DNA from 2 places in the Ideonella flava genome. Region 1 is predicted to be linked to the other one. Evidence: predicted binding sites of a transcription regulator. Region 1 holds the regulator's gene; the other holds the start of a gene.
The links. The regulator FliA, encoded in region 1, starts transcription of late flagellar genes. The targets are predictions, from matches to a motif close to CTAAAGTTTNNNNNNNNNNNGCCGNTA.
Positions count from the first base shown of each region.

Region 2: a site for FliA is predicted at 5,924-5,950, ahead of fliD (flagellar filament capping protein FliD). Genes of this name have one in related genera too.

Region 1 is NZ_JBPZHD010000002.1:74,805-83,195, reverse strand. It holds gene flhA (flagellar biosynthesis protein FlhA) at 1-815, shown strand, start outside; gene flhF (flagellar biosynthesis GTPase FlhF) at 812-2,371, shown strand; gene ACS5PM_RS04215 (MinD/ParA family ATP-binding protein) at 2,386-3,192, shown strand; gene ACS5PM_RS04210 (RNA polymerase sigma factor FliA) at 3,209-3,922, shown strand; gene ACS5PM_RS04205 (hypothetical protein) at 4,328-4,465, opposite strand; gene ACS5PM_RS04200 (hemerythrin domain-containing protein) at 4,625-5,239, shown strand; gene ACS5PM_RS04195 (DUF2214 family protein) at 5,258-5,704, opposite strand; gene ACS5PM_RS04190 (TetR/AcrR family transcriptional regulator) at 5,779-6,450, shown strand; gene ACS5PM_RS04185 (DUF1800 domain-containing protein) at 6,565-8,376, shown strand; gene ACS5PM_RS04180 (DUF1501 domain-containing protein) at 8,388-8,391, shown strand, end outside.
Region 2 is NZ_JBPZHD010000012.1:125,070-133,460, forward strand. It holds gene fliF (flagellar basal-body MS-ring/collar protein FliF) at 1-825, opposite strand, end outside; gene fliE (flagellar hook-basal body complex protein FliE) at 1,011-1,343, shown strand; gene ACS5PM_RS24975 (sulfotransferase) at 1,479-2,108, shown strand; gene ACS5PM_RS24980 (DUF2846 domain-containing protein) at 2,193-2,645, opposite strand; gene ACS5PM_RS24985 (flagellar brake protein) at 2,706-3,467, opposite strand; gene ACS5PM_RS24990 (flagellar protein FliT) at 3,488-3,787, opposite strand; gene fliS (flagellar export chaperone FliS) at 3,840-4,268, opposite strand; gene fliD (flagellar filament capping protein FliD) at 4,474-5,895, opposite strand; gene ACS5PM_RS25005 (flagellin domain-containing protein) at 6,138-6,986, opposite strand; gene ACS5PM_RS25010 (flagellin N-terminal helical domain-containing protein) at 7,174-8,019, opposite strand; gene ACS5PM_RS25015 (flagellin domain-containing protein) at 8,321-8,391, opposite strand, start outside.

The DNA of each region.
Region 1 (8,391 bases):
CGGTGGTGGGCGAAGGCGAGGCCTTCCCGGGCATGCACCTGGCGATCAATCCGGGCGGCTCGGTCCCTCAACTGCCTGGCACCAAGACCATAGACCCGGCCTTCGGCCTGCCCGCCGTGTGGATCGAGGAGCGCCACCGCGAGCAGGCCCAATTGAATGGCTATACGGTCGTTGATTGCTCGACCGTCGTGGCGACCCACCTTTCACACTTGATGCAAGTAAATGCAGCCAAGTTGCTGGGCCGAGTGGAGACCCAGGCGCTGGTCGAGCATGTGACGAAACTCGCCCCCAAACTCATAGAAGACGTGGTCCCCAAGATGGTCGGCATCGCGACGTTCCAGAAGGTCCTGCAGCTGCTGCTGGACGAGGGCGTTCACATCCGCGACTACCGCTCGATCATCGAATGCCTGGCCGAGCACGCCTCCATGGTGACCGACCCGGCCGAACTGGCCCGCCGCATCCGCATCCACCTGGCCCCGGCCATCGTCCAGCAGATCTACGGCCCGGCCAAGGAGCTGGACGTGATCGCGCTGGAGCCCGAACTCGAGCGCCTCGTCAACCAGGCCCTGAACTCGCCGCACGGCGCGGTGCTGGACCCGGGCGTCGCCGAGGCCCTGACCAAGCAGGCCGCCGACAGCGTGCGCAAGCAGGAGAACCTCGGCGTGCCCGCCTGCCTGCTGGTGCCCGATGCCCTGCGCGCCCCCCTGGCCCGGCTTCTGAAGCGCGCCGCCCCTCGGCTGAAGGTGCTGGCGCACAGCGAGATTCCTGAGACCCACTCGATCCGGATCGGCTCGATCATTGGAGCAACGTCGTGAACGTCAAACGCTTTACCGCCCGCACCTCTCGCGAAGCGTTCGCACTCGTTCGCCACGCTTTCGGCGAAGACGCCGTGGTGCTGTCGACCAAGCCCTCGGCCGAAGGCGTCGAAGTGCTCGCGATGGCGCCGGATTCGATGGAGCAGATCGAGCGTGTGGCCGAGGCCGCGCCACAGGCCGCCGCCCCGCGCGCCGCCGCCAGCCGCGAGAGCCTGTCGGCCCGCGTCGAGCGTCAGACCGCCCAGCCTGCTGCCGCCGGCCGCCGCGCGACCATGCCCGAAGTCCAGGAGGACGTCGAACAGATGGCCATGAGCACCCTGTCGTTCCAGGACTACGTCCGCGAACGCATGCTCAAGCGCCGCCAGGCCGCCCTGGGCCAGGACGAGATGGGTGCCCACATCCTGCCGGCCGAAGCGCCCGCTCCCCGCCCCGCCCCGCGCGCCGCCGTGGCCGAGCCGGCCCTGGCCCGCCGCGCGCTGCCCCGCGCCGAGGACACCCGCCCCGAGCCGCGTGCCGACTCGCGCGCAGAACCGCGTGATTTCGCCGCCGCCATGCCCAGCCTCTCGACCGTGCCCGAAGACATCCCCGCGCCGGCCGCCAGCCGCCGCGACCAGCAGGACATGATGAGCGAGCTGCGCTCGATGAAGGGCCTGATCGAGGAGCGCTTCGGCGCCCTGGCCTTCATGGAGAAACTGCAGCGGCAGCCCCGCCAGGCCCAGCTCGCGCAGAAGCTGCTCGACGCCGGCTTCTCGCCCGGCCTGATCCGCAAGCTGGCCGACGCTTTGCCCGCCAGCGCCGCCGACGAGACCGCCTGGGCCACCGGCGTGCTGGAGCGCAACCTGCATGCCGGCGACCAGGAGCCCGCGCTGGAAGAGCAAGGCGGCGTCTTCGCGCTGATCGGCTCGACTGGTGTCGGCAAGACCACCAGCACCGCCAAGCTGGCCGCCGCCTTCGCCACCCAGTACGGCGCCGCCAACCTCGGCCTGATCACGCTGGATGCCTACCGCGTCGGCGCCCACGAGCAGCTGCGCGCCTACGGCCGCATCCTCGGCGTGCCGGTGCACACCGCCCACGACCGCGCCTCGCTGGAGGACCTGCTCGAGCTGCTGGCCGGCAAGAAGATGGTGCTCATCGACACCGCCGGCATGGCCCAGCGCGACAGCCGCTGCCGCGAGCTGCTGGACATGCTCTCGCACCGCTCCATCCAGCGCATCCTCGTCGTCGATGCCTCGGCCCAGGGCGAGACCATCGACGAGGTCATCACCAGCTGGCGCGCCGCCCAGTGCAAGGGCGTGGTGCTCAGCAAGATCGACGAGGCCGTCAAGCTGGCCCCGGCGCTCGACGCGCTGATCCGCCACAAGCTCAAGGTGCTCGGCGTGGCCAACGGCCAGCGCGTGCCCGAAGACTGGCACCGCCTGTCGGCCCAGGCCATGGTGCAGCGCGCGCTCCGCGCCAGCAGCAACCCGACCTGGAAGCTCGAAGCCGACGACGTCCAGCTGGTCTTCGCCACCGCGCCGCGCGGCGGCCGCTCCAGCGCCTCGTCGCTGCACATCTGAACGAGCTCTTCGCCATGCCTGTCCAGATTCCCAGCGTCGACGAATGGTCCTCCACCGGCCACGGCCCGATGGACCAGGCCGAGGGCCTGCGCAGGCTCTTCGCCTCCGGCCGCCGCCAGCGCCTGGTGCCTGTCGCCTTCAACGCCCACGTCGATTGCACGCCCATCCTGCTGGAGCGCCTGGCCGGTGCCCTGCACGAGCTGGGCGCCCACACCCTGGTCGTCGATGCGGCGGACAGTGCGCCGCGCGCCAACGCGATGGCCGAGATCGACCTGACCGCCGCCATCGAATCGCTGGGTGAACGCATGAGCTACCTGGCCGCCCGTGGCCTGCCGCTTCGCCACGTCAACACGCGCGGCTCGTGCGAGGCCTGGCTGAGCGCGGTCGAGACCGCCGCGCCCCAGGCCGACGTGATCCTGCTGCACGCCAACCCGCGCGACCTGGTCCGCCTGCTCGGCCGGCGCGAGGTGCGGCCGGTGCTCGTCACCTCGCTCGACCCGGCGAGCCTCACCGATGCCTACACCTCGATGAAGCTGCTCGCGCAGCGATCGAACCTGATGACCTTCGACCTGCTGACCGGCATGGCCGGCGCGCCCAAGGCCGCGCAGCGCATCGCCGAGCGGCTGGCGAGCTGCGCCGACAGCTTCCTCGGGGCCGTGGTGCGCGAGGCCGTCTGGCTCGACAAGCGCGACCCCGCCGACTCGCCCGCCACGCCCGCGCTCGCGCGCCTGGCCGCCAACCAGTTGCTGGACCCCGAAGCGCCCGACACCGGCTTCGGCCTCGCCCCCCTGGGCGTGGCCCACGACCAACACGCCTACTGATTCCCCGGAGACCGCTATGTACACCGCCACCGGCCGCCTCGACGCCAATGCGATGCTCAAGCAGTACAGCCCTCTCGTGCGCCGCCTGGCCCACCAGATGATCGCCAAGTTGCCTGCCAACGTCGAGATCGACGACCTGATCCAGGTCGGCATGATCGGGCTGCACGACGCCTTCGGCCGCTTCGACACCGAGCAGGGCGTGCAGTTCGAGACCTTCGCCACCCAGCGCATCCGCGGCGCCATGCTGGACGAGTTGCGCGGCAGCGACTGGATGAGCCGCGGCAACCGCCGCCAGCAGCGCGAGATCGAGGCCGCCGTGCACAAGCTCGAGCAGCAGTTCGGCCGCGCCCCGCAGGAAAGCGAGATCGCCAGGGAGATGGGCGTCAGCCTGACCGAATACCAGGACACCCTGACCAAGGTGCGCGGCACCCAGCTCGTCTACCTGGAGGACATGTCGGGCGACGAAGGTGGCGACGAGTTCCTCGACCGCCACGTCGCCAACGAGGACGTCAACCCGCTGTCGCAACTGCAGGACCACCGCATGCGCCAGGCGCTGGTCGAGGCCATCAAGAAGCTGCCCGAGCGCGAGCAGTACGTGATGAGCATGTACTACGAGCACGACATGAACCTGAAGGAGATCGCGGCCGTGCTGGGCGTGACCGAGTCGCGCGTGTGCCAGCTGCACAGCCAGTCGATCGCGCGGCTGCGCGTGAAGCTGCGCGAGTGGTGAGCCGGGCTCGCCGCTGAACGGATGACGCCTCCCTCGGGAGGCGTTTTTCATGGGCGGTCGGGCGCGACGAGCCGCATCGGGCACGCAAGCAGTATCAGGCCGTGACATCTTGACGTCGCCGACTCAATCCTGATGCGTTTCTGACGAACACTGCGCTGCAATCGCCACGTCCCAGGTCCGTCTGTCCGAGGAAGCCCGTGATCCGCCTTTCGCTCCACCCGACCCGCCAGCGCGAACCCCTCGGCCTGCCGTTGGCCCAGCCGCATCGGCCGCCGATGCGGACGGGCGGCGAGACCGCAGAAGCTCGCGACCGCACCGACTGGCCCCTGGGCCGGCCGATCCTGCCCGCCTCACGCCGCGGCGCGGGCCCGTCGGGCTGGTGAAGCGGCGCGCTGGTCCGGCCGCTCAGCGCGGCTCGCGCAGCGAGAACACCAGCCCGGTGTCCGGCGATATGCGCCCGGCCAGTGCCTCGGCGTAGGCGGCCTGCACAGCGGCCGCGCCCGTCGCGTGCCGCACGGTGAGCCACTCGCGAGCGCCTTGCACGAAGCCGGCCCATTGCGCGTTGACCCGCGGCTCGATGCCCTCGCGACCCCAATCCTTCGAGCGCTGCGCAGCCGGTCCGGCGCGAAGAAGAAGACCGGCTCCGGACCGGGCAGCGAAGCCTCCAGCCCCATCGGGACGCCGTGGTGACAGGCTCCCCGCTTGCCCGGTGTCACCCGTGGCACCGCGTGGCACCGCGCGGCACTCGGCAGGGTGGGCGCGCACAATCGGGCATCCGTAGTCGACCTTGGGCGAAGGGGCATCGTGCTCGCATCCGAATCGGCCTGGCGCATCCTCATGGCGGAACACGCGCGGATCCGCGAATTCCTCGGCTCCATCCAAAGGGCGACGGCGACCGATGCCTGGCACAAGCCCGGCGCGGAGTTGCGGGCGCTCAAGCGCCTGCTCGAGGATCTGCGCGCCTTCGACGACGAGACCCACCGCCCCAAGGGCGCGGCCTTGATCGGCGCGCTGAAATCCAGGTCTGCCGAGCCAGGCGCCAACGAACTCGTCGAAGCCCACGAGCATGAGCAAGCCGAATGCGATCGACTGCTCGCCGAGGCCCTTGCCCTGCTGGACGCCCTCGCCGAAGGACGCGCCGACGCGGCGGAAGCATGTGCCGAGCGACTGGCGCAGCACCGCAAGCTGCTGCGGGCCCACGTGGCCAGGGAAGACACCTCGCTTCGCGCGGCCGCCTTCAAGATTCTGACCCCCGACGATTGGTCGGCGGTGGCCTCCTCGATGTCCACGCTGGTGCGCGGGAGCCGGCAGCGATAGGCCTCGTTGCAGGCTGGCTCAGTAGCCAACCCCGCGCGCCATCAGCACGGCGATCACCGGGATGGCCGCCACGAGCGCGACCTCGGCGAGCATCCACTGCCGCGTGGAGCGCATGGCCGCCGCGTCGGGGACGATGCCGGCCTTGCGCCAGCGCAGGAGGCGCACCGTGGGCACGGCCGAGAGCAGGCCCACCACGACGAAGGCGCCGATCTTGGTCCAGAAGACCGGGTTGTGGGCGTAGAAGCTCCACCCCTTGGCGCCGTAGGTGGCGCGCAGGAAGCCGGCGGCGATGATGCCCATCGAGAGCAGGCCATAGGCGCTGTCGAGCCTGGCCAGCTGGCGCAGGCGGGCCGCATCGGGCGGGCCGCTGGCCAGCACCAGCTCCGCGAACAGCACCGCCACCAGCGAGAAGACGAACAGGTGGTGGACCGAGGCCAGCACCGCATCGAGCATCAGGGAGTTCATATCTTTCCACCGTCAAGATTGCGATGGGCGAATGCTATGACCCAAATTTGACAGTGTCAAGTTAGAATCCCCTCATGTCCTCGCGGCGACTTCCCTCCTCCACGGATAGCTACCACCACGGCGCCTTGCGCGAGGCGCTGGTCGACGCCGCCGAGGCGCTCATCCGCGAGCAGGGCCTGGAGGCCTTTACCCTGCGTGAATGCGCCCGCCGCGCCGGCGTCTCGCACGCCGCCCCGGCCCATCACTTCGGCGATGCGCGCGGCCTGCTCACCGCCTGCGCTGCCGCCGGGCTGGAGAGGCTGGCCGACACCATCGACGGCTACGTCTCGCTGGCGCCCGCCGACGACGCCACGGCCAGGCTGCGCGCCGGCGGCCAGGCCTACATCGACTTCGCCCTGGCCAATCGCGCCCTGTTCCAGCTGATGTTCCGCCGCGACCGGCTCGATCCGACGGACGCCGTGCTTCGCCGCGCGGGCAAGCGCCTGGGCGACGGCCTGCGCGAGGCCATCGCCGCCGTGATGGCCGAACGCCGGTTGCCGGCCTCCGAGCTGGGGCAGCGCATCCTGCTCGCCTGGTCGCTGATGCACGGCTACGTGACGCTGGTGCTCGAGCGCCAGGCCATAGACCTGTTCGGACTGGACGCCGACGAACACGCCACGGCCGCCAGCGAGATGGGCGCCGAACTGCTTCGCCTGCTGGTCGCCGGGCTGGCGCAGCCGCTGCCGGACACCACGCAGTCGAGCTGAATCTCACGCCCGTCAGGGTTGGCGCCTGCACAAAAGTTCAGAGCCTGGGAGCGTGGGATTCCTTCATGCCCGGCGCCGCCTCACACTGGCGTGTCAGAGGGGACGGGAGCTTTCATGTCGAACGACGTTGCGGCCGAGGCCGAGGCCAGGTGCGAGAGCGCCATGGCGCCATCCATCGCCGGGGTGTCAGCCGCGGCCATGCTGGCGGCCTGCGGCGGCGGCCAGGCCGACGAACAAGCCGCTGAACCGAAAAGTCAGGCTGAGCGCCGTCGCGACCTCGCCGCCCCTGCCGACTACACGCCCTACACGCCCGAAGAACTCGCCGCGGCATTCGCCCCCGACGGCCAGGGGCAGGTCGACGCCCAGGGGGCGGCGCGCTTCCTGATCCAGGCCAGCCACGGGCCCACCGTCTCCAGCCTGGCTGCCGTGCGCACACAGGGCCTGGCCGCGTGGATCGAGAGCCAGTTCGCCGCGCCGCGAGGCCCGCGCCACGTCGACCGCATCTTCGAACAGCGCGACGCTCTCGGCGGCTGGAGCTATGTCGGCATCGTCCACACCTTCGGCCCGGAGAACTCCGAGTTCATGATGAACGAGGCCTGGCGCGCGTTCATGACCGGGCCGGATGCGCTGCGCCAGCGCGTGGTTGCCGCGCTGCTCGAGATCTTCGTCATCACCACCCGCGTCGGCATCATCGGCATAGGGCAGAACCAGGTCACCGCCGCCGCCTACGTCGACATGCTGAACGACCGCGCGTTCGGCAACTTCCGCGAGCTGCTGGACGGCATCGCGCGCAGCTCCGCGATGGGCGTGTACCTCTCGTACCGCGACAACCTGAAGGCCGAATACGGGCCCGACGGGAAGGAGACGAGGGTCCCCGACGAGAACTTCGCCCGCGAGCTGATGCAGCTGTTCTCCATCGGCCTGTACAAGCTCAACGCCGACGGCAGCCTGAAGCTGAAGAAGGGCAAGCCGCAGGAAACCTACACCCAGGACGACGTGTTCAACCTGGCGCGTGTGTTCACCGGCTGGCGCGTGCCCAAGCCGGTGAACGGCGAGCCAGACATGGCCGAGTGGTCCAAGCCCATGGTTCCGGTGGCGGCCAACCATTCGCCGGAGGAAATCCGCTTTCTCGGCAAGGTGATCGCCGCCGGCACCAAGGCAGAGACCTGCCTGAAGAAGGCGTTGGACATCGTCTTCGCGCATGAGAACGTCGGGCCCTTCATCGGCCGCCAGCTGATCCAGCGCCTGGTCACCAGCAACCCGAGCGCGGGCTACGTGGGCCGCGTGTCGGCCGCCTTCGCCAACAACGGCCAGGGCGTGCGAGGTGACCTGCGCGCAGTGCTGCGCGCCGTCCTGCTCGATCCGGAAGCCCGTGCCGGCGACGTCGGTGGCGGCGACTTGCCCGACATCCGCGGCAAGGTGCGCGAGCCCATGCTGCGCCTGGTCGCTGTGGCCCGGGCGATGGAAGCCGGCGACCCCGGCACCATCGTCTTCCCGATCGCCAACCTGAGCGGCGCTTCCACCGGCGTCGGCCAGGCGCCCCTGAAATCGCCGACGGTGTTCAACTTCTTCCGCCCCGGCTATGCCGCGCCGCAGTCCGAGCTGGGCGCGCAGGGCTACGTGGCGCCGGAATTCCAGCTGCTCAACGGGCCGATCATCGCGGCGTCGATCAACAAGATCAACGAGTTCGTCCGCGTGGCTGACGACTACCTGCTCATCGAGCTCGGCCATCTGCGCGGCCTGGCACCGCGCGCCCTGGTGCAGCGGGTGAGCCTCATCCTCACCGGGGCTTCACTGTCGATGGCGGACGAGGAAGCCTTCACGCAACTCGTGTCCGGGGTGTCGCCCCTGAATCCGAAACTGAGGATCCAGGTGGCGCTGCAGCTGGTGGCCTCTTCGGCCGCCTTCGTCGTCCAGGCCTGGTGAGGAGCCACCGCATGA
Region 2 (8,391 bases), on a different contig from region 1:
GGCGGCCACGGTGGCGCGCAGGTTGTCCCGGCCCACGATGGGCTCGAGCAGATCGTTGACGCGGGCCAGGTAGGTCTTCTCGACCTGGGCGATGTACTGCAGCTGCTGCTCGTTGAGCGACTTGCCGTTGTCGTCCTCGGCGCCGGCCAGCAGCGCGCCGCGCTGGTCGACCACGCTGACCGCCTTGGGGTTCAGCTCGGGCACGCTGGAAGACACCAGGTGCACGATGCCGGCGGCCTGGGCGCGGTCCAGCGCAAAGCCGGAGCGCAGGGTCAGCATGACGCTGGCGCTGGGCTTCTGCTGCTCGCGGAAGAAGCCGTTCTGGTTGGGCAGGGCCAGGTGCACGCGGGCGTCGTCGACGCCGTCGACCTTGAGGATGGTGCGCACCAGCTCGCCTTCGAGGGCACGCTGCATGTTGGCCCGCTCCTGGCGGTCGGTCTGGCCGAAGCGGTTGACATCCAGCAGCTCGTTGCCGACGACGCTGGCCTTGGGCATGCCCTTGGCGGCCAGCTTCATCTTGACGTCGTACAGGCGATCGGCCGGCACCTTGATGGCGCCTCCGCCGTCGGCGTAGCGGTAGGGGATGCCCATGGTGCCCAGCTCGGCGACGATGGCGCCGGCTTCCTTGTCGGGCAGGCCGGCATAAAGCACGCGCCAGTCGCCCTGGCTGGCCCACATGGCGATGGCGATCAGCGTGGCGGCCAGGGCCGCGATGCCGATGCACGCCTTCATCTTCGTGGCCGCCGGCAACGCCGCAAGGCGACCGATCAGCCCGGCAGGGGCTTCGGGGACCAGGGCAACGGGCACGGTGGCGGAGGCGTCCATGGAATGGTTATGTTTGTCGATGTGACAGGCCCATTGTTCGGCAAGGACCCTTCGCGCCAAGGCGGGAGAAGGCTGAAAAACGCCCTTCAGTTCCGACCATCGTGGCCGAGCCCCGTGCTTAGCATTCGGTCCCAGCAAGCTCGTCGTCAGACCGTCGTCACGGCGGCGTGCGAAAGGGACCCGCCATGGACATGAAACTCAAGCCGTTCGATTTCTCGCAAGCCGTCGCCCGCGCCGGCCTGACGCGCGATGGCCTGCCGCTGGCCAAGACGCGCGGCACCGAGAGCGTGGACAAGGCGAGCTTCTCCAACGCCATGACCGACGCACTGAAGGCGGTGAGCCAGCAGCAGCTGCATGCCGAGAAGCTGCAGCAGGAGTTCCAGCTGGGCAACCCGAACGTCAGCCTGGAGGACACCATGATCGCGATGCAGAAGTCGCAGATCGGGTTCCAGGCGGCCTTGACGGTTCGAAATCGCTTCGTCCAGGCGTATACGGACGTCATGAACATGCAGGTGTAGGGCCCCCACGCCCCCCTGCCAGGGGGCTGCCCCCCGAGGGGGCTCGCGCAGCGGACCGGCAGAGCCGGATACGCGCACGCCCTGGGTTCTGGTTGGCGTGCAATCGTTGATGCCACTTGAGGGAGCAGGACTGATATGGCAAAGCACACGGGAAAGGTCTTCTGCGTCGGACGCAACAAGACCGGCACCACCTCCATCGAGCAGGCGCTAGGCTCGCTGGGCTACCGCTTCAGCGTGCAGAACCAGGGCGAGAGGCTGCTGGACGACTGGATCCGGCGTGACTTCCGCCGCATCGTCGAGCTGGCCCGCGGGGCCGACGCCGGCCAGGACATCCCTTACTCCCTGCCGTACACCTACCAGGCGCTGGACGAGGCCTTCCCGGGCTCGAAGTTCATCCTGACCCTGCGCGACAGCCCCGAGCAGTGGTACGACTCCCTCGTGCGCTTCCATTCGCAGCTGATGAAGACGGGCGAGCGCCGCCCCGGCGCCGCCGACCTGAAGAAGCTCAACTACCTCAGCCCCGGCTGGCTGTACCGCGCCCAGTGCGCCGTCTACGGCGTCGACGACGAGCACCTGTACGACCCCGATATCTACATGCGCCACTACGCGGTCCATGCCTACAACGTCACGGAGTACTTCCGCTTCCGGCCCGGTCAGTTGCTGGTGCTGAACCTTTCCGACCCCGAGGCCATGCAGCAACTTTGCGGCTTCCTGGGCATCGAGTTCGGCGGCCAGGGCATGCCGCACCTGAACCGCAGCATGTGACGCGCTTGCGCGGTCAGCGAGCGCCCTCGTATGGGTGGCTCGGCTCCTGGCCGGGCACACCGTCGAGTGACCCGTCGCGAGATCTCATTTGACCGGCTCGGCGCGCTTGAGCACCTTCAACTCGGATTCGCCGACCACGGCGGAGACTCGCTCCAGGTTGGTCGTGATCATGCTGCCGCTGCTGCTCTGCGAAATACGCAGGTAGTAGGTTTCGCCTCCCGCCACGCGGCCCGAAACGGACACGCGCTTCGAGTCGGGGTAGTGGAAGTCCTGCCAGCGGGTGGCGGAAAGACTCACGTCTCCGGCCGGTACGTAGACCGTGGTGTAGGAGTCGTTGGCCAGGATGCCGATCTCCTTGCCGTTGACCTCGACCTTCATGGGCACCCAGGCGCCGAACGGCGTGCGGACCCGGTACAGGTAGACGAGTGCCTGGTCCCCGACCGGGGCCGCAGCCTGGCTATAGATCGGGCCACTGGCCGTGCAGGCCGTGAGCAGGGTCGCCAGGACGGCGGACACGACAAGGATCAAGGAACGCATGCAAGGTCTCGAGGAATTTGGGATCGCGGCGGTGCGCCGGCAGCTGGACCGCCACCGTGCTCAATCCAGCGACATCATTCGCCGGCGCTTCTGCGTCACATCGATGTAGCGCTGCAGGGAGCGCACCGCCTCGGGATCGAGGTTCAGCAGCTCGCAGCCGAGGCGCACGCCGCGTGAATCGGGCTGGATGGAGGTGACGTGATGCACCGTGAGGGAGCAGCGCAGCAGGGTGCCGGCGTCGAGCTCCAGGGTGCAGTCGTTGATCTGCACGCCGGGCTCCACCATGGGCACGTCCGACGGCATGAACAAGGCGCAGCCGCCAACGCTCACGTCGATCACGCGCAGCTCCAGCATCATCTCGGGGATGGCCGGGTGGCGCAGGCGCGCGGTCGGGGAACTGCGTTCCAGGGTGCGGACGCGGTAGCCGTTGCGGCGCTGGAAGCGAAAGAGTTCGCGCGGCAGGGCCGCCTGCAACACGCAGTGCTGGTGCCCGTGCACCAGCATGCGGTCGTTGACCTCGAACTGCAGCTTGATCTGGTCCAGGTAGCCCACGGCCACCGCTTCGTCTGCCTCGACCAGGCGGTGCACCGCCGGGGCCATCAGGTCGGCCGTGAACGCGAGCTTGGCATGCGCCGTGTCTATCGTCCACAGCGTGGTGGCGTAGGACGAACCGTCGGAGCCGTTGAGATTGACCGTCACGCTGCGGTCCATCAGCGACTTCAGCAGCGACTTCACCTCGGCCGCATCGTCGACGCGGAAGGCGTCCAGCGCCTCGGGAGAGCCCAGGGCGTCCAGCGAAGCAGGTCGGGTGTCGGAGTACATCGGGTCAGGGGCGGGTCTGCTCAGTGCAGCGTCTTAGACCGGCCCGCCAGCATGTTGTCGAGGTCCTCCAGCCAGGGCTCGGCCAGGTGGCGGATCTCGGCGTCGTTGAGCAGGATGCGCTGCATGATCCGCGATTTGAGCTTGGATTCCTCGGCCTGGAGATTCTTCTCCTTCGCCGCGTGCTTGAGTTGTGAAATCAGCACGGCGCAGGCGCCCTCGAGCTTGACCACCTCGTCCCATTGGCCGTTTCGCGCCGCGTCCAGCATGTCCGCGCTGGCGCGTTCGATGGCTTCGTAGTAGTTCAGCAGCGTGTGGCTCATGGGGAGTTCTTCAACGATGACAGCGTTGGGGCGGAAGGGACGGATGGTCTTCTCAGTTCGCGGCGACCTTGTCGCCGATCTCGCGCCAGGCGGCGCGCAGCGGCTCGACCAGGTTGACGCACTCGTCGAGGATCGACTCGTCGTTGCGGATGTTGGCTTGCGTCAGGCGCAGGCTCAGGTATTCGTACAGCGAGCGCAGGTCCTCGGCCAGCTGACCGCCTTCGCTCACGTTCAGGCTGGCCTTCAGGCCTTCGTCGACGATGCGGGCGGCTCGGGTGATGGCCTTGCCCTTCGCCTCGATCTGGCCTTGGCGCATGGCGCCGCGAGCGGCCGTCAGCGCGTCCATGTAGCCATCGAACAGCATGGCGATGAGCCGGTGCGGCGAAGCGGAATGCACGCTCGTCTCGACACCGACCTGGCGGTAGGCGTTGGCCATGCCGCCGGAGCGGCCGAAGGGGCTGGAGGTCTGGGCGTAGAACATCGGCTGGGTATGCAATGCGTTGGCGTCTGGTTTACATATCGGAACCTGCAAGCGCAATCTTGAGGATGGACTGAGGCCCTAAGCCCGCCCACTTTCCCCTCCAGTTCCCGCTGCCCTTCCCGCCCCCAAAGCAAAAGGGGCGTGCACCTGCGGCGCACGCCCCTTGCTCTGTCCGTCGGCCGCGCTCGCGCGGCGACGCCGCCCGTCAGGACAGCGAATTGATCATCTGCGTCACGTAGCTGCTGGTGCCCTGCAGAGCGGCCATCTGCGTGTCCAGTGCCTCGTACTGGGCGCGCAGGCGCTTTTCCATCTGGTCGAGCCGGGTCTGCATGGAGTCCTGGCGATCTTCGTTGCGCTCGAGCGTGGATTGCAGCCCGTCGGTCTTGGATTCGAGCGAACCGTCCGAGCCCAGCACCTCGTTGGTCCAGTTGTAGAAGCGCTGCATGATGCCGGTGGACTCGGTCGTGCCGGTGCCATCGTCGGCGAAGAGCTTCTTCAGTTCGCCGAGGTTGCCCAACGCGTCCTCGATGCCGCTGGTCGACTTGGCCAGCGTGCCGTCCTTGTTCATGGTGATGCCGATGTCGGACAGCCTCGAATAGACGCTGCTGCCGGTGAAGTCGGTGTTCATCACGCCGCGCAGCTGCGAGATCATGCCGACGGCCGCCGCATCGCCCTGCAGCGGAGCGCCCTTCTTGGCGGCCTCGTCGTACTTCGTCTGCGCCTTCAGGTAGCCCATGAGGGTGTTGAACGAGCTCACGAAAGAGTCGATCGCCGTCGAGATCTCGGCGGTATCGGTCGAGACCTCCACCGTCGCGGCTGAGGTCGTGACCGCCTTCAGGCTGAGCGTCACGCCGTCGAGGGCGCCGGTCACGGTGTTGCTGGCGGAGCTGATCGGGATGCCGTCGACCGTGAGCGCCGCGTTGCGGGCGGCCTGCGGCGCAGTCATCGGCGAGCTGCCGTCATTGGTGGTGTAGCCGAGCGCGGACAGGCCGGTGGCCGCGTTGCCGTCGTCGCTGTCTTCGGTGGCGGTCACCATGAAGCCGTTCTCGGCTCCGGTGTCATCCGAGCGCATCACCAGCCGTGCGCCGCCGGCGTCGGTCACGATGGAGGCGCTCACGCCGGCGCCGGCGCTGTTGATCTTGTCCCGGATGTCGGCCAGCGTGTCGTCGGCGTCCACGGTGACGCTCACGGGGTTGGAGCCCGACTTCGCCGTGAAGCTCGAGCCGGACCACGTGCCCAGCTGGATCGTGAGGCTGCCGGCGCTCAGGGTGGCGTCGCTGCCCGAGAAGGCCGCGCTGGCCAGGTTCTGCCCGGCGGCCAGCGCAGTGACGTTGACCGTGTGCGAACCCGGGGTGGCGGCGCTGTCGGAGGCCACGCCGACCGCGCTGTCGTTCGACGACGAGGCCTTCATGCCGTTCCAGATGCTGACCGAGGAGAGCGTGCGCACGGCGTCCTGCAAGGTCGAGACGTAGCTCGAGACGTTGCCCCAGATCGAGATCTTGGACGAGATGTCGCCGGCCTCGGTCTTGAGCAGGTTCAGCGGCCTGCTCTCGGCCGACATCAGGGCGGAGATGATCGATTCGGCGTCGATGCCGCTGCCGACACCGAGAGAGCTGATGGTCGTCACGCAGGAGTCCTTTCTTCGCTATCCGCCTTTTCGGCAGGCGGCGGCGGAAACTTGAGGCCGGTTCTTCTTCCAGGCCAATGAAAACGCGCCGCAAGATCCCGGGGCGCTATCGGTGCATCCCTCGGGCGCCTGCGGCGCGCATCAAAACTGACATTCCTCGCGGCCGGCGCCGGGCCGCTCCCCGGCGGCCGCGCACCCTCGCGGAGGGTGGCGCCGGTCCCCCGGCGCCGGGTGTCCCATGACTAGCCCTGGAGCAATCGCAGCACCTGCTGCGGCAGCTGGTTGGCCTGGGCGACCATCGCCGTGCCGGCCTGCTGCAGGATCTGACCGCGGCTCATGGCGGCGGTCTCCGCGGCGAAGTCGGCGTCCATGATCCGGCTGCGGGCGGCGGACTGGTTCTCCACCGACTGCTGCAGGTTGGAGATGATGGCGTCGAAGCGGCTCTGGGTGGCGCCGAAAGTGGCGCGGGTGTTGTTCACCAGGTCCAGCGCGAGATCGATGCCGTCGATGATCGTGCCGATCGCACCAACCGAGGCGCTGGCGTCGATCACCGCCGTGCTCACGGTCACCGCCGCGATGTCGGTGGCGGTGGTCATGTTGCTGGTGGCGATGCTGATCAGGTCGTCGGTCGAGGTGTTCGCGCCGATCTGGAAGTCCATCGTCGTCGCATCCGCGCCCAGGATGGCCTTGCCGTTGAAGGTGGTGCCGCCCAGCACGCGGGTGATTTCACTTTGCAGTTCGGAGAATTCCTTGTTCAGCGAATCCTTGTCCGAGCTGGAGTTGGTCCAGTTGCGGGCCTGGATGGCCAGTTCGCGCATCCGCTGCAGGGCATCGCCCACCTTGGACAGCGCGCCTTCGGCCGTCTGGGCCAGCGAGATGCCGTCGTTGGCGTTGCGGATCGCGACGTTCATGCCGCGTACCTGGGCGTTCATGCGCTCGGCGATCGCCAGGCCGGCCGCATCGTCCTTGGCGGAGTTGACCCGCATGCCGGACGACAGACGCTGCATCGCGGTGGTCAGCGAGCTCTGCGAAGCGTTCAGGTTGCGCTGGGCATTGAGCGACGCGATGTTGGTGTTGATGGTCTGCGGCATGGGGGCACCTCTTCAGTAACCTGTCGGGCAACGCCCCCAGGTCTGTGGAAGCGTTGGACGAATTCTGAAGAGCCCGGGCCTTCGCCAAAGCGCCGAAATGAACCCGGTCAAACCCCCAATTTCCGCCTCATCAATGAAAAAGCCCCCGGCGGGCGACCGGGGGCTTTCGAGGCAGGCGGAACCGGCGTCAGCGCAGCAGGCTCAGCACGCCCTGCGGCAGCTGGTTGGCCTGGGCGACCATCGCCGTGCCCGCTTGCTGCAGGATCTGCGCCCGGCTCATGTTGGCCGTCTCCGCCGCGAAGTCGGTGTCCATGATCCGGCTGCGCGCGGCACTCTGCGCCTCCACCGACTGCTGCAGGTTGGCGATGATCGCGTCGAAGCGGCCCTGCGTGGCACCGAAGGTCGCCCGCTGGTCGTTGATGGTGTCGATCGCGGTGTCGATGTTGTCGATCACGGTGGCGATGTCGCCCGAGGTGGCCGAGGCGTCGATGACCGCGGTCGAGACCGTCACCGCGGTGATGTCGGTGTTGGCCGTCATGTCCTCGGTGGTCATGGTGATCGTGTCGTCGCTCGTCGTGTTGGCGCCGATCTGGAAGGTCATCGCCGTGGCGTCCGAGCCCAGGATCTTCTTGCCGTTGAAGCTCGTGCCGCCCAGCACGCGGCTGATTTCGCTCTGCAGCTCGGAGAACTCCTTGTTCAGCGAGTCCTTGTCGGAGCTGGAGTTGGTGGCGTTGCGCGCCTGCACCGCCAGCTCACGCATGCGCTGCAGGGCGTCGCCGACCTTGCTCAGGGCGCCTTCGGCCGTCTGCGACATCGAGATGCCGTCGTTGGCGTTGCGCACCGCGACGTTCATGCCACGCACCTGGGCATTCATGCGCTCGGCGATGGCCAGGCCGGCCGCGTCGTCCTTGGCCGAGTTGATGCGCAGGCCCGAGGACAGGCGCTGCATCGACACCGCCAGCGAGGCCTGGGACGAGTTCAGGTTGCGCTGGGCGTTGAGCGAAGAGATGTTGGTGTTGATGGTCTGGGGCATGTCGAAACTCCTTCAAGGTTGCCGTTTAGTTCCGGTTAAAGCACCGGCGTCACGTTGCACGCAAATGCCGGGGCTCCTCCGGTCGGGCGTCCCTGGAATGCGGGTACCGCCTGGCCCTCGGTCGTCTCACCGGACCGCAGGTTCCGCGTGATGCGTCCCCTGGTGGCTGGTGTATCGGAACTGCGTAGGGAAACCTTGAGAACTTTCTTCTTGCCTCATGCCTGCGGCACCCCGGAAGGTGCCAGCAGGTCTTGGAACGCAGTGAAGTCAGGCGGCTACATCTTCGGCGGCCGCCCCGCCGTCATCGAAGAAGAGACAGGACGTTCTGCGGCAGCTGGTTGGCCTGGGCGACCATCGCCGTGCCCGCCTGCT